Regions from separate parts of the Fusibacter sp. JL298sf-3 genome, predicted to be linked through region 2. Evidence: riboswitches for the same ligand, from Rfam matches in the RefSeq annotation. Region 2 holds a riboswitch; each other region holds the start of a gene.
What was found. A riboswitch is a leader RNA that binds a small molecule or an ion and turns the genes downstream of it on or off. The one in region 2 is predicted to bind cobalamin.

Region 1 (7,466 bases), 1.1 Mb from region 2:
GTCAGTAAAAATCCCCGTCGGATTATTGGGGTTGCACAGCACCACCAGATCTATTTGAAATCGATTGATTGCGTCGACAAGTGCCTCATCGTCGATTTCAAACCCATCTGACACGTGGGTTTCAAAACGGACAATTTCAGTTTGAAACGGCTCAAAAGCCCGTCGGTATTCTGTAAATGTCGGCTCGACAATTAAGACTCTTTTATCTGAAAAGGTTCTGCCCAACAAATAAATCAACTCCGTTGCACCGTTGCCGATAATGTAGTGTTCAGGCGTCAGTCCCATAACCTCTGCAAGTTTTTGTTTGGCGCGTCCTCCGTCGATATCCGGATAGAGATGAAGCGTCTGTACACAGCCCATCAACATCTCTTCATAGCTTTTGGGCAATTGAAGAGGCGGAATGTTGACACTAAAGTCCACCAGTCCGTCTCGTGTCTCAATACCACCGTGAAAATTCATAGAAGCCTCCTAACCCCATTGCCACCAGCAAGCCTGCCGCAATAACCCATTGACTGATTCTAAGCACGCGAACAGCTCGTGTAATATCCATTGGTTCAATAGGCCTGTTGTCGTCGCCTAAAGTCGGCTTGACGAGAACCTGCCCAAAATACGTGTGTGTCCCCCCGAGCCTTATGTTTAAAAGTCCGGCAATTGCCGCCTCGGGATACCCGCAATTAGGACTCTTGTGATTGCGCCTGTCTCTCACGAGTACCTTTAAGCCATTTCTAAAGTCAAGGCCACATAGGGCACCTGAAAAGAGCATCAAAACAGCCCCCAGCCGCGCCGGCACATAGTTGAGCAGGTCGTCCATCTTTGCGGAGCAGTACCCAATTTCTTTATAAGGTGGTTGAATATACCCCACCATAGAATCTAACGTATTGGTTGCTTTGTAGAGGATGAGCGGGAGTATCGGGTCCCCGAAAACGGCCCCAACCACCATATAAAAAAGCGGCGCCAATGTGCCGTCAATTGTATTTTCCGCTACCGTTTCAACAGCACCTGCAGTGACTTCACTTTCTGTCAGCGATGTGGTATCCCGCCCTACAAGCCATGAAAGGGCTTTTCTAGAAGCAGCCAAATCACCTGATTGTAACACGCGTTGCACTTTCATGCCTTCGTCTGCTAAACACTTGGTTGCCAGCAGACTGTATGCCAAATACAGCTGTACGATAAAATAAAAAAAGGGAGGGGCTATAGCTTTTAGTGCGACAAGGGGCGCAAGTGTCACGCCCCACGTCAGCACCAAAAGGAAAAAACCGCCCACGTAAAGATTTTTAAAACCTCTGCGGACAACTTTTTCAAGTTGCTTTATAGCCCAACCGATAAACCTAACTGGATGCGGCCAATTAGGAGGATCACCTATTAATGAATCCAAACCGATGCCAAACAAAATTTGTATCATGGCGTCTGTCTCGATTCGTTCAGAATGCTATCCAGCTTCTGCATATCTAAATGAGGTTGTACAATCTCGACGAGTCTGTCATAAGCTTGAACTTTCATTTCTTCAAAGCTCAGTGACTCGTCGGCTGCACCGCTGCCTCGTAATTTCTTAATTAAAGCGTTCCTAAAGGCATCGTTGTCAAAGATACCGTGGAGATAAGTGCCCACAACCATGCCTTCTGCATCGACATGCCCATCGACTTCGCCTTCTGCATTTAAAAGAAACGGAACCGCTTCTTCAGAGAGCGCCTTTGTTTTGCCCATATGAATTTCATAGCCCTTCACAGAGGCCTCTACAAGCCCCATCCCGAGGAAATCATTAGTGAGTGTTGTCGTAGACTGTACCGTTCTCTTCTCCTCGTACATCGTCGTCTCGACATCGAGCAAACCAAGGCCGTTAATCGTCTTTAAGCCAGATTCCACAGCAAAGGGGTCGTGTAGCTTTTTCCCAAGTATTTGATAGCCACCACAAATGCCGATAATCGGTATCTTCTTGCGATGCGCTCTGTAAATGGCCTGCGCCATACCGGAGTCAACCAAATGCTTCATATCCACAAGTGTGTTCTTGCTCCCGGGAATAACGAGTAAATCGTAGTCGAGCAAATCGTCTGTTGCCGTCACGTAGTTTAGCGATACGTCTTGGTGGAAATCGAAACAGTTAAAATCCGAAAAGTTAGACATGTAAGGCAATCTGACGACGCCGATTTTAACCCCTTCGTACTGTCTATCGGTGAGTCTCGACGCGACGCTGTCTTCATCGTCGATGTTGATATTTTGTATATAGGGAATGACCCCTAGACACGGGATGCCGATTTTCTCTTCAAGCATTTCAACCCCCGGCATAAGCAGAGAGACATCGCCTCTGAACTTGTTGATAACAAAGCCCTTAACACGTTTTTGCTCAGAGTCACTTAGCAAGGCATACGTCCCGTAAAGGGCGGCGAACACGCCCCCTCTATCGACGTCGCCGACGAGGATGACATCGGTGTCTACCATTTCGGCAAGTCCCATATTGACAATGTCTCTCGAGCGGAGATTAATTTCCGCAGGCGAGCCGGCACCTTCAATAACAATGGTTTCATACGATTCTTCCAAAGACTTAAACGCCTTGACAACTTCAGGCGCCAACTCATTTTTTATAGAAAAATAAGCACTTGCACGCATATTGTCCTTCACTCTACCGTGTAAAATAACTTGGCTGCCCACATCGCTAGTGGGCTTTAACAAAATTGGGTTCATTCGGACATCGGGTTCAATGCGGGCGGCTTCCGCTTGGACGACTTGAGCGCGTCCCATTTCGAGCCCCTCTTTTGTCACAAAAGAGTTAAGCGCCATATTTTGAGATTTAAACGGTGCAACCTTCTGTCCTCGATTGTTTAGTATTCTGCAAACGGCTGTCACTAAGATGCTCTTACCGACAGATGACCCCGTACCTTGAAACATAATTTTTTTAGACATATTTCCCCTATACCACTCTTTCTCTCACCACGCAACTCACTTGAGCCTTTTGAGCAGCATCACCGCTCTATGACTTCCTAATAAAGTGAACTAAAAAAGCACATGCCAAAAGACATGTGCCTGAATATGATTGCTCATAAGCATGTTCACAAGACTTCCCACCGAAGTTGCTGATTTCAATTAAGGCAGGTTTCCTGGCTCATAGCTCATCTTACTCTTCACCCTTCCCAAGCTTGCGCTCAGTGGTTCTAGAATTTCATCACTATTTACAGTAGCGGGGGCTGCATAGGACTTTAACCTATTTCCCTCTTAGCTTTGCTAAGCACCTTAATCGTATTCAATTCTTTTTTATTATAGACATTTCACACGCTCTTGTCAATAGGTCTAAAAGAGGGCGACACACTACCCCAAATTTTGAACAAAAGCCAGCACTTCGGGAACATGTGTCTTGGGGTCCACTTCTCTAAAGGCTTTTACGAGTTCGAGGCCCTCGTGAAACACAAATGTAGAGCGTTGAGTCCCTTTCACCGGTTTACCATACATTTTCTTTTCGACTACCAAGTCAAAGTGCGCTAAGAGCTCGCGTTCCACATCGCTGATTAAAGAAAATGGGAGATTGTGCTTTTTAATAAAATTCTTATGGGTGCCTAAAGTATCTTTGCTGACACCGATGACTTCATAACCCAACGCCTTAAAAGCATCATAGTGCTCTGCAAATGCCAACGCTTCAAACGTACACCCCGACGTGTTGTCCTTTGGATACGCGTAAAGAATAAATTTCTGATTTCTCAATGCCTCAAACGAATCAACCGCATCGTTTGTACACTTTAGCGCGCCTTCATACATCATGGCAATAACCCTCCTTAATAGATTTCATCTAACTCACCGTATACGCTGCCTGTTCGATCTTTTTCAAGCAACTTCTTAAGAAAATCAAGGCCTTCATGGTAATAGCTTTTCGAGTACGAATACGTCCAGCTGCAAATGTGCAAGCCATTTTTGTAAAGCAAAAACCGAAAGGACTTATAAAAATCTGATGTTAACATACCGGTCTCTTTATACCCATTAAAAAAAGGTTTTAACAAATAAGGATAATCTAAAAAATATTTTCTAAAAAGACCTATAACATCATTATAACAATTATCGACGACACATTTTTCAAAATCTAAAAATGTTTTAAAAACATATACACCATTTCTTTGGTCAATTAATATGTTCCGCCCGTCCAAATCACGATGACACAAACGGCCATGGCCAATAGGCTCTATATGCTTCATTTCCGATTTTAAGACGCGTATACTGTCTCTCAGTATCTCGATTCCAGGTAATGTCTGCGCATTTATATTGGTAACGATGCGTTCAACCTCCATTTTCATAAAGGGAACATACGCTTTAATCGGACTTTTCTTGGCCGAGTCCCAATCTCCGAAGTAATCGAACGCGTGCGCTTGATGCAGGCGTCCCATCTCATAGCCAATCCCATTAAAAATACACTTCATCTCGTCGTCCTTCAGCTGTTTAAGCTTTCGGTCGAGGAGTTCCCCTTCTATATGGTTGTATATAATCCATTCGGTATGATCGGCTGTCACGCCATTGGCCAAAATACTTAACTCCGGAGGCTGATAGTATGAAAGTGCATTGAGTTCTCGCATACACTTGCCTGGCTTATAGAAAAACTTAATCACATACTGACCGCCTGACGTATGTACCTTATAGACCATGTTCCGCTTTAAATCGTGATTGCCACATGGCAATATTGCCTTTACAGAACCAAAATTGCGCTTGGTGAAGATGTCGTCAATTACAAATGCAAAATCGTAATTCATGATGTCCTCCTTCCCCACCGTTTTCTTCATTATAGCTTATCTCTTTAAAGGGCGTCTAGGTGTAAATAAAAAAAACACACATTTTCATGTGTGTTTACTGGAGCGGAAGACGAGATTCGAACTCGCGACCCTCGCCTTGGCAAGGCGATGCTCTACCACTGAGCCACTTCCGCGTAATTTTGGTGCGGGTAGAGGGACTTGAACCCCCACGAACCAGTCACTAGATCCTAAGTCTAGCGCGTCTGCCAATTCCGCCATACCCGCTATTTTGTTGGTGGGAGTAATAGGGATCGAACCTATGACCTCCTGCTTGTAAGGCAGATGCTCTCCCAGCTGAGCTATACTCCCGCTGAAAAATAAAAAATGGTGCACCCTAAGGGAGTCGAACCCCTAACCTTCTGATTCGTAGTCAGACACTCTATCCGATTGAGCTAAGGGTGCACGTATTGGAGGCGGCGACCAGATTCGAACTGGTGAATAGAGGTTTTGCAGACCTGTGCCTTACCACTTGGCCACGCCGCCGTGCTTGGTGATCCATCCGCGACTCGAACGCGGGACACCCTGATTAAAAGTCAGGTGCTCTACCGACTGAGCTAATGGACCATTGTGCGCTGGAGCGGGTGAAGAGAATCGAACTCTCATGGCCGGCTTGGAAGGCCGGAGCTCTACCATTGAGCTACACCCGCGCATTGGAGCGGAAGACGAGATTCGAACTCGCGACCCTCGCCTTGGCAAGGCGATGCTCTACCACTGAGCCACTTCCGCATAATTTTGGTGGGAGTAATAGGGATCGAACCTATGACCTCCTGCTTGTAAGGCAGATGCTCTCCCAGCTGAGCTATACTCCCGGATGTGAGCTGATGCTCACAAAATAATTGGTGACCCCTAGGGGAATCGAACCCCTGTTACCGCCGTGAAAGGGCGGTGTCTTAACCGCTTGACCAAGGGGCCATGGCTCCAAGGGTGGGATTCGAACCCACAGCCTATCGGTTAACAGCCGAGTGCTCCACCGTTGAGCTACCTTGGAATACAAATCAGCAACGTTCTACTCTCCCAGGCAGCTGCCCGCCAAGTACCATCGACGCTGGAGGACTTTACTTCTGTGTTCGGTATGGGAACAGGTGTTGCCCCTCCGCCTTCGTCACCGAATTGTTGTGCTCGTGTTTCTCTCACCAGCGAATTATATTATATCATAATCACTTTAGTGCTGTCAACACTTTTTTGTTGCTTTTTTTAGGGTTAGTACCCTGAAAACTGTATATATAAGAACCGATAAATCCTCTTTAACTCTAAAGCGTGGTCAAGTCCTCGACCTATTAGTACCTGTCAGCTGAATGCATTGCTGCACTTACACCTCAGGCCTATTACCATATTATCTTCATGGGGTCTTACTCTATTAAAAGATGGGAAATCTCATCTTGAGGGGGGCTTCGCGCTTAGATGCCTTCAGCGCTTATCCCTTCCAAACTTAGCTACTCAGCAGTGCTCTTGGCAGAACAACTGATACACCAGAGGTTTGTCCATCCCGGTCCTCTCGTACTAAGGACAGCTCCTCTCAAATTTCCTACGCCCACAGCAGATAGGGACCGAACTGTCTCACGACGTTCTGAACCCAGCTCGCGTGCCTCTTTAATGGGCGAACAGCCCAACCCTTGGGACCTACTTCAGCCCCAGGATGAGACGAGCCGACATCGAGGTGCCAAACCTCCCCGTCGATGTGGACTCTTGGGGGAGATAAGCCTGTTATCCCCGGGGTAGCTTTTATCCGTTGAGCGATGGCCCTTCCATGCGGTGCCACCGGATCACTAAGCTCGACTTTCGTCCCTGCTCGAGATGTCTCTCTCGCAGTCAAGCTCCCTTTTGCCTTTACACTCTTCGCGCGATTTCCAACCGCGCTGAGGGAACCTTTAGGCGCCTCCGTTACTCTTTAGGAGGCGACCGCCCCAGTCAAACTGCCCACCTGACATTGTCCTAGAACAGGATCACTGTCCATAGTTAGAATAACGGTATACAAAGAGTGGTATCCCAACAGCGACTCCTATAAGACTGGCGTCCTATATTCTTAGTCTCCCACCTATCCTGTACATCATATACCATTATCCAGTGCCAAGCTGCAGTAAAGCTCCACGGGGTCTTTCCGTCTAGCTGCGGGTAACCGGCATCTTTACCGGTACTACAATTTCACCGAGTCCATTGTTGAGACAGCGCCCAAATCGTTACGCCTTTCGTGCGGGTCGGAACTTACCCGACAAGGAATTTCGCTACCTTAGGACCGTTATAGTTACGGCCGCCGTTTACTGGGGCTTCAGTTCTGTGCTTCGCCTAAACTAACACTTCCCCTTAACCTTCCAGCACCGGGCAGGCGTCAGCCCCTATACATCATCTTTCGATTTAGCAGAGACCTGTGTTTTTGGTAAACAGTCGCTTGGGCCTATCCTCTGCGGCCGGATCTAGCTCTTAACCTGATCCGGCACCCCTTCTCCCGAAGTTACGGGGTCATTTTGCCGAGTTCCTTAACAATGGTTTTCTCGCGCGCCTTAGTATTCTCTACTCTCCTACCTGTGTCGGTTTACGGTACAGGCACCTGCTCCCTCGATAGAAACTTTTCTTGACAGTGTGATATCTGCTGCTTCGTTACTTAAGTTCACTCCCCATCACAGCTCATCCTCAGTAGCGCGGATTTGCCTACGCTACAGACTCGCTGCTTGGACATGCTCTTCCATTCGCATGCTCAGCATAACC
Region 2 (7,466 bases):
GAAGCACCCGCTAATGGCGTGTTACGGCATCGGTATGGGGCGATTGGTGGCGTCAATTGCAGAAATCTGTGCCGACGACAGGGGCGTCGTTTGGCCGGCTGCCGTCGCGCCTTGGGCAGTGGAAATCTGCGTGCTTAATTGCTCGGATACCGCTGTAAAAGAGGCGGGGGAAACACTCTATGAGGCCCTATTATCGCAGGGGATAGAAGTCCTTTACGACGACAGGGCCATCCGTGCAGGCGTTATGTTTTCAGAAGCCGATTTGTTCGGTGCGCCGCATCGTCTAATTGTCAGCCGAAAGGCGCTCGACGCAGGCGGTATCGAATGGCTGGATCGAGTGCGTGGCGAAGCGACGGTAATAACAGCGGCGGAATGTGTAGCGGTTCTAAAGGAACGGTTGGCGTTTTAAAGTGCTATAGTGCGTCTGGCAGTGGCTCTTTGCAGTAGGCGTTGTAGTACCCTTCTCCCCACTGGCACATCATCGATAGGACGGGCATTAGGGTTTCGCCAAGCTCTGTGAGGCTGTATTCTACTTTAGGGGGGACTTGTGGGTACACTGTGCGCAAGACGAGGTTGTCCGATTCGAGCTCGCGAAGTTGTTGGGTGAGCATCTTAGGGGTGATATGTGGCATAAGGCGTCTGAGTTCGCTGAATCGCTTCACCCCTTTTGTGCCGAGATGCCAAATGATGAGGGGCTTCCATTTGCCGCCGATTAAGGCCATAGTGATTTCAAATGTGCAGCTGTACTGTTTGCCATTGACCTGAAGTTTTGCACAGGGATTATCCAAGGGCTTCTCCTTTCTAATAGTATCTTTTTAGATACTATAGCACTTAATAGTGCATACTTGTTAATATCAAACTGTTTCGTTAAAATAATAGCATGAATAGGCAAACATATCAAGAGTTAAGGAGGCTTATATGAACGCTATTTTTACGAGAAAGAGTATTAGAAAGTACAAGGAATCCAAACTGTCAGAAGCTCAAATTGAGTACTTGCTCAAGGCGGCCATGCAGGCACCATCTGCGGCGAATCAACAGCCTTGGGTATTTGTCGTAATCGACGACAGAGAGGTGCTTTCGGCTATTGCGGCATTTAACCCCTATGCACAGATGCTGAATACGGCCAGTTATGCTATTGTGGTGTGCGGCGACACGTCAAAAGAAAAGGCAAAGGGATTTTGGGTACAAGACTGTTCCGCTGCAACGGAGAACATTTTACTCGCAGCTGAGGACGAAGGTCTTGGCGCCGTGTGGATTGGCACCTATCCAAATGAAGAGCGCGTCGAAAAATTGAGTGCGCTGCTTCAGTTACCGAAACACATTGTCCCCCTGTCAATTGTAGCTGTGGGTGAACCGGATGAATCGAGAACGGCTCAAAATCGTTACGACGCTACGCGTGTTTACCGCAATTCTTACAAATAGGAGGATGTATGAAAGTCATTGCATTTAATGGAAGTCCCAGAAAAGGCGGCAACACACAACAAGCCCTAGAATGGGTGGCAACTGAACTCGAAAACACGGGTGTAGACGTCGAAATTGTACAAGTGGGGAATCAAAAAATAAGAGGGTGTCTCGCCTGCGGCGCCTGTAAGCGCAATAAAAATGAGAAATGTGTTATCGACGATGACCCGGTAAACGATTGGATTCAAAAAATGAAGGCAGCAGACGGTATACTGCTGGGCTCGCCGACTTATTACGCAGGTGTCGCAGGAACCATGAAGTGCTTTTTAGATCGCGCTTTTTACGTGGCGGGCAACGCGATGCTCAGGCATAAAGTCGGTGCGTCAGTGGTCGCTGTTCGGCGCTCCGGTGGCATTCCGACGTTTGAACAATTAAATCACTACATCAATTATGCAGAGATGATGATGCCCAGTGGCAACTACTGGAATGTCGTACATGGGACAGCACCAGGAGACGCCATTCAAGATAAAGAAGGGCAACAGATTATGCAGACATTGGGCCGCAATATGGCTTATTTGCTAAAGACGATGGCAACCGCCTCAGGGGCACCTGAACAAGTAGAGAAAGTGTACACGCACTTTGTGCGATAAGCGGTTCTTCTAATGACACAGCAGTATTGATGATACGCACTTAAAATAATTGTAGGATAAAAGTTTTATTTCAACTGGATGTAGTTGACAAGTAATATTGGTTGAGATAAACTGATGATGAATTTAATAGGAACGTTCAAGGTGCCGTGAAAACGGATAATAGGGAAGCAGGTGAGAATCCTGCACGGTCCCGCCGCTGTATGAGCTGATTTCACATCATTTGCCACTGCCGTAAGGCGGGAAGGCGGTGTGAAAGGCGACGCTTGAGTCAGAAGACCTGCCTAGAACGCATGTTGCAGTAACTCTACGGGGGCTTAGAGGCAAATGTCATATTTTTTTGATGTTTAAACCCGCCGTGCGCGGGTTTTTTTATATGCAGAAAACACATGATGTTCTGTAGCAAATACAATTATGGGAGGGGTATTATGAAACGTAGAATGTTGGCGCTGCTGTTGGCCGTATTTATGGTGACGACAGCCTCACAAGTAGCTCTTGCGGCAGAAATCGTCTTATCAGTCGAGTCGGCTGAGAATTTTGAAAATGCCAAAGATGCTGAATTGAACTTTGTCGCCGAGAACACCTCGGAAACGGCTTTAGAAGGGTATTTTGTAACGGGGGTGTACGAGTCTGGGACAGACCGTCTATTGACGTACAACTACGTTAAAATGCAGATGCAGCCCGGTGCAAAACAGCACTATGGCAGTTTGCTTCAAATGCCTACAGAAGGTCTATTTTACGCAAAGACTTTTGTATGGGATACTTTAGTTGCACCGAAGACGTTAAGCAACCTATTAACGGTTAAGGGCAATAAAGAACCCGTGGAGTCCCTTACTTTCGCAAGCGGAGATTTACACCTTTCCGTGGGGGCGGAACAAGTGCTCCAAGTTGTCGTAAAGCCCGAAAGTAGACAAGGGGATCCGCTTATCTGGAAATCCAGTGATCCTACTGTCGTCAAAGTAAACGATGGTGTACTGACTGCACTGGCAGAAGGTTCTGCAACAGTGGAAGTACGGACACCAGACGGTGGCAAAACAGCCACTTGTATCGTTGAAGTCGTCAAAAAAACAGCTCCGATTCTAACTGAAGTAACCAAAGCGATTCGCGAAACAGGAGCGTATGTGTATGCGCAGAACGACGCTCCAACAATAGGCAGTATAGGTGGCGAGTGGTCGGTATTTTCGCTAGCACGTGGCGGCATTGACGTTCCTGCGAGCTACTACGACGATTACTACGAACGCGTAGTCGCCCATGTCGCTCAAGAAAGTCAAAAGGAGAAGCGACGCTTTAGCGATAAAGTCACAGAAGTCGAACGCATTGCTCTGGCACTGGCTGCTATTGGCAAAGAACCTTCCAATGTCGGCGGTGTAGATTTATACGATTACATTTGGAACAAAGGGGCCAATTTCCCTAACATTAAGCCAAGTGGAGAACTCGGCGCACGACAGGGCGCTAATGAACTGATTTTTGCACTACTGGCACTCGACGCTAAAGGGACAGCAGAACCACAAGGTGCTACGGCGACAAGACAGTGGATAATCGACAAGTTGCTTGCTGACTATCAGTGTGATGGTGGGGGCTTTGCATTGTCGAAAGCCTTTGGCTTAGACGTCGATATAACTGCGATGGCTTTACAGTCTCTTGCACCGTATCGGGATCAGCCGTCCGTGGCCCTCGCTATTGAAAATGCACTCGATGTTTTGTCTCAAATGCAAAATGACGATGGGTCCTTTCAGTCGAGCTATGGCGATTCAAGTGAAAGTATAGGACAGGTTGTTGTCGCTTTGTCAGCGCTTGGCATAGATGCGCACACAGATGAGCGCTTTGTAGAGCAGAAAGGCACACCTGTAACAGCACTTCTCAGCTATTATGTAGACGGCGGCGGTTTTAAACACGCTAAATCGGAATCGGGTCCCAATGCAATGGCAACCGACCAAGGGCTATACGCACTGGTGGCCTACGAGCGCTATGCAAAAGGTGCGCTTGCCCTTTATGACATGAGGGATGTGGAGAGCAGTATTCAGGAAACGCAGTTAGAGGCGACGCTCGCCATAGAAAAGCGGATTATCGGTAAAGGTGACACACTTTCTAGAGTTTCAATTGGATTTAATGAAGGGGATACCGTTTGGGATGTGTTCGAAAGAGAATTGACTGCGCGCAATATCCCATTTGAGCACATGTACTATGGTACCTATGACAGCGTGTACATTCAATCTATTGACGGCGACGATGAATTTGACCACGGTTCTGGGAGTGGTTGGATGTTCCATGTCAACGGCGAATTCCCAAATGTAGGGGTATCGAAAGTACCGGTTAAACAGGGGGATGCCATTACCTTTGTCTATGTACAGGAGTACAACGACAGCACGTTGTCACTAGCGGATGTAGTAACCCGTTATGTCAGCATTGCCAAAACGGATTATCTCGCAAGTGATTATACGCCGGAATCTTATAGTCGATTGGCACAGGCAATTCAAAGCGCTGAAGTTCTCGTAGCCAATCCAGCGTATCAGGGAAAAGAAATCGACGATGTCAAAGGTTTGGAGCTAAGCGACGCTATAGCGACCATTTTAGCGGCTCAAGAGGCTTTGGTTGTAAAAACCCCTTATGTGCCGACGCCGGCAGTTGTTCCAGACGACTTTCAAAACGATTTATGGTTGAACACCAACTTTCAAATTTTAGGTGTAGGGGAGACCTATCAGCTGGTGAGCAGAAGGGTTCCTGAGATTATTGATGGGCCAATAAGCAACAGCATCACTCATCCTCCTTATCGCTATAGGTTGGTCAGTGGGGACAGTGTTTCGCTTGAAGAGACAACGGCGTCTCAAATGACAGTAACTGCTGTCAAAACAGGTACCAGTGTGGTAGAAGTTTCTTATGACGCAGTAGAAGCAAATGGGAAAATGTACGGCGCCTGCTCTCCTGTTAACAAATCGTATTTTGTGGTAGACGTTCAAGAGACGCCAGACGCACCTTTAGCCCTATCAACGGATATTGCATTACGTAGCTACGACACGGTTTACTTTAGTCAAGGGGAGACGACGCCTTATACATTTACAGTCACTTCAGACGCACCATTTGAAGTGACTGTAAACGGACAGACCCAGCCGACAAACGGCTCACAAGTTACTGTACAGCTTGAAAACAGAAGCAATATTGTAGGGATTCGAACAGCTTCACAAGTGCTCTATTATGTGCTTGATGCCAGAAAAATAGAGGTGGCAGTGGAGAATGAAACCTCTCCGGGGCAACCGCTACGTGCGGGGGATACGGCACATATTGCCTTTAAAGGTATAACGATGCCGGTTTATAAACTCGCTACGATATACAACCCGACTTGGTATGCGCCAAACGGTCAGTGGGGATCGACATATGGCACAACGGTGCGCTATACAAATCCCGACTTGGGAGAGTTGATCTCTTACGACAATGTTCAGTATGAGTTGGCAGAGCACAACGCCATTCGAGTGACTTTACCTGAATCTAAAACATATACTTTAGCAGAGGGACATATTGATTGCGAATGGTGGGGCTCTCCACTAGGTACTGAGCGCGATATGTCTGGTCCTGGAGAACCGAACTTAAACGCAGATGTGTTGAGAGATAAATTTTCTGTGATGCCGTCAATTCAATTGGTTGTGGACGCTCAACCGACAGTTGCCGAAGAAAAAGTCGATCTCGAATCCAACGTTTTAGAAACACCGGAAACACAGGAAGCGCTAGAAGCACCAGAAGTACCAGAAGCGCCGGAAACACTGGAAGTACCGGAAGGTGCAGAAACAAAATGAATTCAATTGGACATTTCTAACAATTAAGTAAGCTGGGATGTCAGTCGCTCCTAAAGGCAAATAAGCGATGACAACACTAGAAAGACCGCTGCAGCTGTTAGCCGTAAAAGCTTAAATCTGTTGCGGTTTTTACTGCTTTTCTACTATACACTAAGGCGTTTTGTCATCGGATCAACTGCCGTTAAAACGACGCCACTGGAGGTTAAACTATGAAAAAATCGTTATGGGTATGGCTGTTAATCATCGCCTTAACTGTAGTGCCCAATTTTGCAGCTGTTTCCGTGCACTACGATGCGGTTACAACCGAGGCACAAATCAGTATAGACAACTTGACTGAAGGGGAAACAGTGAATGTCGTCGTCGAAAAAGACGGCAGAAGGTATTTTGTCGATGCCCAAAAAGCCACTGGAAGTACTCATGTCTTCAGAACGCAATTGCCTCAAAATATAGGGGCGTTAGATGTCGTCGTCAGCGGTGAAGGATTTAGCGAAAGAGCTCTTTTAGAGACAGGAGAAACAACAGTCGTTCTAAATCCCGACACTTTTGAAAGCGAGCGCGCAGATGCCATTGCGCTGAATGTGACACCGAAAGTTGACAGTGTCTTGCCTATTAAAAGCCATACTGCGCGCAAGCAACGCGTCGAAGTGACATTAAACAACGCCCAAACGGTTTCTATGTCCGCGGATCTCTCGCAACTTAAAGAGGACATGCCGCGCTTCATTTGTCGACGAGACGCATACGAACTAGATGTTCCAAAGGGAACCGTAATCACAGGAAATACGTCTAGAATCGCTTTGATGGACCCCCTTTCTGTTGCAGAACCATCCCTTCAAAATCAAGCGGATGCCTTGGGCGTAACCTTTAGCAAAGCCATTCGCTTAGGCAGTGTGGTTAGAACCGATTTTGATCGCCACGTTACACTTGTCTTTAAAGGTGAAGGGGCAAAAGAAGTCCTATGGGTTGAGGGCGCTACGACGACTAAAGTGCCTAAAGATGCCGGACAAGAACACGATGTTTACGCCTATCGCTCGGGAAATGATTTAATCGTTAAGACTAAACACTTCACAGATTTTGTCACTTATCAACCTAAAGACGCCTCTGGTGGCGATACGAAGCCACCGGTGCAAGATACTGTTCAAGTCACTTTGTCAATTGATAAGCTAACCATTGGGAAAGGGTATGTCGTCGCCTCAGAAACACGAACGGCAAACTCAGGTGACACGGTATGGGATGTCCTTAAAAAAGCCTTAGATGAAAAAGGCATTTCTTACGCGCACACATTTACCCCTAAATACAACAGTGTCTACGTAGAGATGATCGACGGTGACGGTGAGTTTGACCACGGTTCGGGAAGCGGATGGATGTATAACGTCAACGGTAGTTACCCTAATTACGGTTGTAGTCTCTACACGGTCTCCAATGGAGACAAGATTGAATGGCGTTATACGACAAATTTAGGGGCTGATTTAGGCGTTGATTTAAGTCAATGGGAAACAGATGAAGAAAAACCCCAGAGTCAACCTGAAAATACCACCAACAAAACAGAGGTACTCGAAACAGAACAAATTCCCAAAGGGCTTAAAAATGCTTTTAAAGACGTAGATAGGCTATCGAAGTGGGCAATAGAGGG
Region 3 (7,466 bases), 680 kb from region 2:
GAAAGCTGTTTCAAGCGCACGAAAAAGCAATAGTTTTTCGAACAGTGCGCATACTCTAAACCTCATCTGAAACAAAGACCCGTCTCTAACGATGGTCTTTGTTTTTTAATGTGCTCTCGACGCACAACGTCGGCGCCGTTACTATGCCCCCCAAAAAAGCCTAAAGCCCCTTTAAAAAACGGGCTCCTGCTATTTTTTCGATATGCCAACGGTACTTGTCCGGCAACTCTTTGTCTACAGCAATCACACGAACGACAGCTGCTTATGGCAATCCCCGCGATTAAGAATCACTTGCTTTATGTGCGCCACAATAAAATACAGCACACATTGCTAAAAATGAAACACCATACACCAATGCCGTGGAGATTCTCGCAAACAAAGCCATCAACCCGACAAGTGGTAAATAATAAAATTGAGTTGCGACACCTACGACGTTTGACCAATAATGTCCCAAAATAACCACTTGGTACAAAAGCAACAGCAGCACCGCAAAGGCCATTGCGTTGCCGATAAGAAACGCCGACTTTTTATTTTCAACGAGTTTATTCGAAAACCGTCCAACAAAGAACCAAGCGATTAGAAAAGCGATGCCAATCCCTTTATAAGGCAGCACATGTTCATAAAAGATATCTGTCGCCAAGACATTTATAAAACTCCCTAGGAAAAACGGAATACTCCCAATCAACAGCAAAATCGCCTTTTTCATTTGCCCCTCCTTCTCTCTAAGTCAACATACATTTCATCCCCTATACGTCTCTAAGTTTCTACTAAATACATCATCTGGTGCCATATCTCGTTATTGTCTCGTTCACAACAAAAAAACGGCACAACTTCTTTTCAAAATTGTGCCGGTTCTTTGATAGTGAATTCTTTTATTAAGTTGCTATAAAATCATCATGCTAGAAGGTAAAACCTCTATTTTTTATAAGTTGCTGCCAACTTTTCAAAAGCAGGTAACGAGCGGTGGATCATCTCTAAATCCACGCAATAAGAAATTCTAAAGTGTCCCGGGTAGCCAAAACCACTTCCTGGAACGAGTAGAATGTTGTGCTTTTTCGCTTCCATAACGAACTCGACATCGTCTTCGCAAAGCGCTTTCGGGAAGAAATAGAAGGCGCCGTCCGGTTTGACGATTTCAAAGCCGAGGTCTACCAAATGCTTGTAAAGCAAGTCTCTTCTCGTCTGATATTCTTGAATATCCACAGTTTCATCAATGGCGTCAGCAGTTACTTTCTGCCAAAGAGCCGGTGCGTTGACAAATCCCAGCGTTCTGTTGGCAAATGCGAGACCGCTCATTAAAAGCTCGACGTCTGCAATTTTGCTGTTCACTGCAATATAACCAATGCGCTCTCCTGCGAGACCGAGAGATTTTGAATACGAGTTGACGATAATGGAATTTTCAAAGATGTTATGGATATTCGGCACCTTGTGACCTTCGTACACAAGGGCTTTGTACGGCTCATCTGATAAGACGTAGATGGCGTGGCCGTATTCATTTTCTTTTTTCTTTACGATAGCGGCCATCTCTTTGAGTAGGGCCTCTGAGTAAATCACACCCGTCGGATTGTTTGGCGAATTGATCATTACCGCACGGGTCTTTTCTGTAATCGCCGCTTCAAAGGCGCCTAAGTCCGGTTCAAATGTTTTGTCATCTGCTTTGACGACCACTGGGACGCCGTTGTGATTTTTAATGTAGAAGTTGTATTCCGCAAAGTAAGGCGCAATGATAATGACTTCTTGTCCAAAATCTAAGATGGTTCTCAGGACGACGTTGATACCGCCTGCCGCTCCGACAGTCATTAAGACGTGTTCGCTGCCAATTGGCTTTTCAATATCTTTATTAATTGAGTTCGCTACTTTTTGACGAACTTCTTTATAACCTGCGTTGTCCATATAGCGGTGCGCGCCGGGTTCATCGGCATTGACCACTTCTTTTAATTTATCGATAACGGATTTTGGGGGTTCAAAATATGGATTGCCCAAACTGTAGTCGTATACATTGTCTTCGCCATAAGCCGCTTTTAATTTTGCGCCTTCGACGAACATCTTTCTAATCCATGATGCATTTTGTAAATTTTCTTGAATGACTTTTGAAATCATATCAACGCCCTCCTTATATTTTCGCTACAATGCATTTGCTTTCATTATAACATGAATTCCGGGTTTTGCAATTTTTTTGTACCGTTTAAAATTTTTTAACAACCCTTTGTGGAGAACTTGCGCTTGACAGCGGTTTTGTTTTCCTATAAAATTGCTATGATACTAGGTGCCTCAACTGAGGAGAATAGGGAATTAGGACGAGCCTAAGCGAACCCATCACTGTGTTGCGTAGAAGGTGTACACGATGCCACTGCCCTCGGGCGGGAAGGCGTACCCCCTCGGAGACGCTGAGCCAGGAGACCTGCCTATTATCGGCAAATTGAGCGACGGTAAAGCCCATTGCCCCCAAAGGGGGTAGTGGGCTTTTTTTAGTGAGACCCCTGTCTTTCTCCAAAGGGCGTCGACGTGCTAATAAGCCGCGCGTATTTGTAATTCATATAAAGGGGCGTATAATATGTATACACTAAACAACTGTTTAAAACAAATTGAGTCTGTAGATTTGGAAATGGCGGCGCACGTGAGAGCTCGCGTCGACCAATTGATTAAACCTCAAGGCTCTATGGGGACAATAGAGGAAATCGCCGTTCGCCTGTCGGGCATTATGCGGACGCCTTTTCCACGAATTGAACACACCGCTGTAATCGTTATGTGCGGGGATCACGGTGTTTGCGAAGAACACGTCGCCTCGGCACCTCAGCCGGTGACACTCATGCAAGCCATTAATATGACCAAAGGCCTTACAGGAATAGGCGCACTCACCAAAGCATTTGGCAGCCGACTCTATACCGTAGATATCGGAATCAACTCCGAGAAGGTGCCCTACGATGCCATTATCAATCGAAAAATCAAATACGGGACTGCCAACATGACGCAAACTGCTGCGATGACGAGAACTGAAGCCATAAAAGCCTTGGAAGTCGGCATTGAAATGGCACATACTGCCGTCGAAAATGGGGCTCACCTATTGGGCACAGGGGAAATGGGCATTGGCAACACCACACCTTCCACAGCTATTTTATCTGTTTTAACTGGTGAATCGCCTGAAGTGCTCACAGGTATGGGCGCGAACTTCCCCGAACATCTGATTCCCCACAAGGCGCAAGTTATTAAACGCGCTCTGCTGAGGAACACACCGGATCCCACGGATGCGCTAGACGTCCTTTCAAAAGTCGGGGGCTTAGATATTGCAGGAATGGCCGGCGTCATGCTCGGTGGCGCCCAGCTTAAAGTCCCCGTGGTTATCGACGGGTACATCTCCACAGTGGCAGCGCTTGTCGCCTGTGCACTGGAGCCGAAAGTCAAAGAGTACCTCTTTGCCTCTCATGTTTCCCTTGAAAAAGGGGCGGCGCTTGCAACTGAGCGCCTTGGCCTAAAACCGTTTCTCGACCTCAACATGAGGCTGGGGGAAGGGAGTGGCGCCATAATGGCCTTTAACGCCTTTCAAGCCGCGTGTGCAATGAATGCCCATATGATTACCTTTGAAGAAGCGGGGTTTGGCGTCGTCTAGTGTACCGGCGCTTACTAAAGGCGGTACAGAGACGCGTCATTTAACCCCAGCTACTAATTTAAAACTTATACAAAGCAACTAAAAAAACTGACCGCTTATTCTGAAAGACTTATAAGTCCTTCAGATAAGGGGTCAGTTTCAATTCAATAAGCTGTCTCTTTTAGGCTCTATTTAACTTTGTAAATCCAACCTTCAGGTGCCTCTACTTCTCCGAATTGGATACCTACGAGCGTATCGTAAAGCTTCTTAGTCACAGGGCCAACTTCTGTTTCGCTGTGGAAGACGTGAAGTTTGCCGCCGACTTCAATGCCGCCGATAGGTGAAATAACAGCTGCAGTACCGCAGGCGCCAGCTTCGATAAACTCGTCGAGTCCGTCTACACGGCAGTCGCGTTCTTCAACAGTCATTTTTAAGTAGTGCTCCGCCAAGTGCATTAATGAGTACTTGGTGATACTCGGCAAGATTGACGGTGATTTTGGCGTCACAAATTTATTGTCTTTTGTAATACCAAAGAAGTTTGCCGCACCGACTTCTTCAATTTTAGTGTGTGTTGCAGGATCTAAATAAATACAATCTGCGAAGCCTCTTTGAACAGCTTCTTCATGAGGCAATAAGCTTCCCGCATAGTTACCGCCAACTTTTGCAGCGCCTGTACCGTGTGGTGCAGCTCTGTCCATATCCGCAATCATAAAGTTAACCGGTGACATGCCGCCTTTAAAATATGCGCCAACCGGTACACAGAAGATACCAAACATGAATTCCGGTGCCGGTTTAACGCCGAGGTTATGTCCAACGCCAATTACATATGGTCGAAGGTATAAAGACGCGCCGGTGCCGTATGGCGGTACAAAGTGTTCATTTGCTTTAACAACTTGCATACAAGCATCAATAAATTTATCAACTGGAACTTCAGGCATTAAAATACGGCGACAGCTTCTGTTAAGACGCTTGCCATTTTCATCAGGTCTGAACAACTGAATTTCTCCGCTTGGTGTTCTATAGGCCTTTAGACCTTCAAAACACTGCTGTCCATAGTGAATCGCCGTAGAGGCTTCACTAATAGAAATCATGTTGTCCTCTACCAATTTGCCTTCGTCCCATGCGCCATCTTTCCAGATTGACACATAGCGTAGGTCCGTCTTATAATAGCCAAACCCCAAATTGTTCCAATCGATATCGACTTGCTTTTTCATCTTCCAAGCTCCTTTCACTTTTTTGCCCGTACGACATGTTGCCGCCGGGCGCTTGACCCATCGGCGTTTCACTAGCCGACGGTTTTGTGTAAAACGCTTTCTTGGAAAAAGGTTACCCACAGCTATTATATAATAGTCTCAGACAATTTACCAGTGCGATGTACAAATATAAAACCTTTATAACAAATTTATAGCATTTCAAAGACCCTTGTTGCCCGCTCTGTTCAATCGCTGTATGATGGCTGTATATACACGATATGGAGGCTCTATATGAATTTGAAAAGTTTGACCATCGGCACACTTTCTGTGCGCTACCCTATTGTTTTAGGTGCCATGGGTATCGGCGTCACGCGGTCGGGTCTCGCCAGCGCCGTTACCAATGCAGGCGGTCTCGGCGTGCTCTCCGGCGTCAATCTCGGGTACGCGGAAAGCGACTTTAAAACCAACAGACTCGAAGCCAATCTGCGCGCCCTCAAGCGCGAAATTATAAAGGCAAAAGAAAAGACAAAGAACGGCGTGCTCGGCGTCAACTTTATGGTGGCGATGAACGCCTATGCAGAACACGTTGTGACCGCAGTTAAAGAAGGTGTCGATCTCATCGTTTCAGGTGCTGGACTCCCCACGGAACTCCCGGCATTTGTCAAAAACAGCGCCACTAAACTCGCGCCTATTGTTTCTTCTGCCAAGGCCTGCGCACTCTTGACTAAAGTATGGGACCGCAACTACCAAACCGTTCCAGATGCCATTGTTCTAGAGGGCATTGAGGCCGGAGGGCACCTCGGTTTTAAGCTCAAAGAGCTCCAAGAAGAAACATACAATTACAAGATGTGCATTGAAGAAATCAAGAAAATTTTAACCCCCTACGAAGAAAAATACCATAAAAAAATACCGATTATCGTCGCCGGGGGCATCTTCGACGGCAAGGACATTGCAGAAGCCATTCATGCCGGCGCCTCAGGTGTACAGATGGCCACGCGTTTTGTCGCCACACACGAATGCGACGCACATGAGAACTTTAAAAAGCTCTACGTGTCTGCAAAGGCAACTGATACTGAGATTATTATCAGCCCTGTGGGTATGCCAGGACGCGCCATTGTCACCCCTTTAATCGGCAAATTAAAAGAAGGCATAAAGCCTCCTATTCGTTACTGCGTCGATTGTCTGAGAACATGCGACCCCAAGACCACCCCTTATTGTATTTCAAACGCGCTTATTGAAGCGGTAAACGGTCATGTGGACACCGGTCTTTTCTTCGCCGGTAAGAACGTTCACAAAGTCAAAGAAATCGTCTCTGTGGAAGCGCTTATGTCAACCCTCGTACAAGAGGCGGCTAGAACCACACTCTAATTTCTCTTTGGGCACTGTACACGCTGTCGGAACCGTGAACCAGATTCTCGGTGATGTCACAGCCGTAATGCCCCCTTATACTGCCGCAGTCCGCTTTTTTAAAATCGGTGGCGCCGTTGATTTGCCTCACGCGCGCCACTGCTTCATTGCCGGAAAGCACCATGGCGACTACGGGTCCCGATTGCATAAACGCCGACAGATCACCATAGAATGGCTTGTCGATATGTTCAGCGTAATGCTCTTTTAATACGGTTTCCGATGGTACCGTCCACTTCATTTTTTCAATTTCAAGTCCAGCCGCTTCATACCGATGAATAATCGTACCTATAAGCCCGCGCTTGACAGCATCCGGTTTAATCAATACCAATGTCTTCTCTGCTTTTTTCCCCGCCACTGTTAACCTCCTCATTTTTCATGGGTTTTCAATTTTTCTACCCCGTAATCGACGATACTAACAACTTTTTGGTTAACCTAAGCAAATTCAAAGTTGACAATCGACCGTCATCCCCTTATACTATTAGCGAATACCAATCTATAAGGAGTGAATTATGAAGACTAGAGAACTTACAGTTGTTGCACTTTTTGCAGCTATTATCGTCGTCCTTGCGGCAATTCCGCCTATTCCACTGCCCTTTTCACCGGTGCCAATCACCTTGCAAACCCTTGGCGTCTTTTTGTGTGCCGCTCTTCTAGGGGCCAAACTCGGCGCTTTGTCTGTTTTGGTTTATGTGCTGCTCGGCGCTTTGGGGCTCCCTGTTTTTTCTGGTGGTGCAGGTGGTATTGGCATAATTGCCGGACCGACGGGGGGTTACCTCATCGGCTTTGTCATCGGCGCTTTTGCATCGGGCTATTTGATAGAAAAATCCAAGGAAAGGCACCTTGTTTACGACGTGGGCGCCATGCTCGTCGGCCTCGCCATAATTTATTTAATCGGAACGGTTCACTTGGCCGTTAATCTGGACATCGATTTTGTAAAAGCCTTGAAAATAGGGTCGTTGCCCTATATTCCACTGGACCTCATCAAAATGGGTATCGCCGTGGCGCTTGCCAGACCTGTTAGAAGACGCCTTAAAGTTCAGTTGAATGGTGCACAATAACTTTGAGACCACACACAACAAATAAAAATCAGTTGTTCGCTTTGAACAACTGATTTTTTATTTTAGAGTTTTTTAGTTTTGTACGTCTACGCTACTGATAAAATTTCGGTTTCGCGCTGTCTGATTTCCTCGATGACTTCACTGTACGGCTTATCAAATCGCGTGTATTTCCCAATGACGGCATTGAGCAAGTAATGTGTCTCGACGATGCTCATTTCATCG

Region 1: another riboswitch for cobalamin. It lies ahead of ACR6HW_RS16000 (cobyric acid synthase); the one in region 2 lies ahead of ACR6HW_RS03105 (DUF4430 domain-containing protein).
Region 3: another riboswitch for cobalamin. It lies ahead of cobT (nicotinate-nucleotide--dimethylbenzimidazole phosphoribosyltransferase); the one in region 2 lies ahead of ACR6HW_RS03105 (DUF4430 domain-containing protein).

The regions. Positions count from the first base shown of each region.
Region 1 covers NZ_CM132608.1:3,348,877-3,356,342, reverse strand. The annotation lists gene ACR6HW_RS16010 (pyridoxal phosphate-dependent aminotransferase) at 1-459, opposite strand, end outside; gene cbiB (adenosylcobinamide-phosphate synthase CbiB) at 437-1,402, opposite strand; gene ACR6HW_RS16000 (cobyric acid synthase) at 1,399-2,898, opposite strand; cobalamin riboswitch at 3,066-3,243, opposite strand; gene ACR6HW_RS15995 (peroxiredoxin) at 3,301-3,747, opposite strand; gene ACR6HW_RS15990 (phosphotransferase) at 3,762-4,724, opposite strand; tRNA gene ACR6HW_RS15985 (tRNA-Gly) at 4,823-4,897, opposite strand; tRNA gene ACR6HW_RS15980 (tRNA-Leu) at 4,905-4,988, opposite strand; tRNA gene ACR6HW_RS15975 (tRNA-Val) at 4,997-5,072, opposite strand; tRNA gene ACR6HW_RS15970 (tRNA-Arg) at 5,089-5,165, opposite strand; tRNA gene ACR6HW_RS15965 (tRNA-Cys) at 5,172-5,246, opposite strand; tRNA gene ACR6HW_RS15960 (tRNA-Lys) at 5,252-5,327, opposite strand; tRNA gene ACR6HW_RS15955 (tRNA-Gly) at 5,337-5,410, opposite strand; tRNA gene ACR6HW_RS15950 (tRNA-Gly) at 5,415-5,489, opposite strand; tRNA gene ACR6HW_RS15945 (tRNA-Val) at 5,497-5,572, opposite strand; tRNA gene ACR6HW_RS15940 (tRNA-Glu) at 5,601-5,675, opposite strand; tRNA gene ACR6HW_RS15935 (tRNA-Asn) at 5,677-5,751, opposite strand; rRNA gene rrf (5S ribosomal RNA) at 5,757-5,873, opposite strand; rRNA gene ACR6HW_RS15925 (23S ribosomal RNA) at 6,021-7,466, opposite strand, start outside.
Region 2 covers NZ_CM132608.1:640,040-647,505, reverse strand. The annotation lists gene ACR6HW_RS03125 (aminoacyl--tRNA ligase-related protein) at 1-409, shown strand, start outside; gene ACR6HW_RS03120 (winged helix-turn-helix transcriptional regulator) at 414-722, opposite strand; gene ACR6HW_RS03115 (nitroreductase family protein) at 919-1,422, shown strand; gene ACR6HW_RS03110 (flavodoxin family protein) at 1,431-2,051, shown strand; cobalamin riboswitch at 2,174-2,350, shown strand; gene ACR6HW_RS03105 (DUF4430 domain-containing protein) at 2,477-5,836, shown strand; gene ACR6HW_RS03100 (S-layer homology domain-containing protein) at 6,046-7,466, shown strand, end outside.
Region 3 covers NZ_CM132608.1:1,322,233-1,329,698, forward strand. The annotation lists gene ACR6HW_RS06525 (hypothetical protein) at 281-706, opposite strand; gene ACR6HW_RS06530 (pyridoxal phosphate-dependent aminotransferase) at 916-2,100, opposite strand; cobalamin riboswitch at 2,248-2,423, shown strand; gene cobT (nicotinate-nucleotide--dimethylbenzimidazole phosphoribosyltransferase) at 2,555-3,607, shown strand; gene ACR6HW_RS06540 (branched-chain amino acid aminotransferase) at 3,775-4,800, opposite strand; gene ACR6HW_RS06545 (NAD(P)H-dependent flavin oxidoreductase) at 5,071-6,147, shown strand; gene ndk (nucleoside-diphosphate kinase) at 6,131-6,541, opposite strand; gene ACR6HW_RS06555 (biotin transporter BioY) at 6,696-7,244, shown strand; gene ACR6HW_RS06560 (hypothetical protein) at 7,331-7,466, opposite strand, start outside.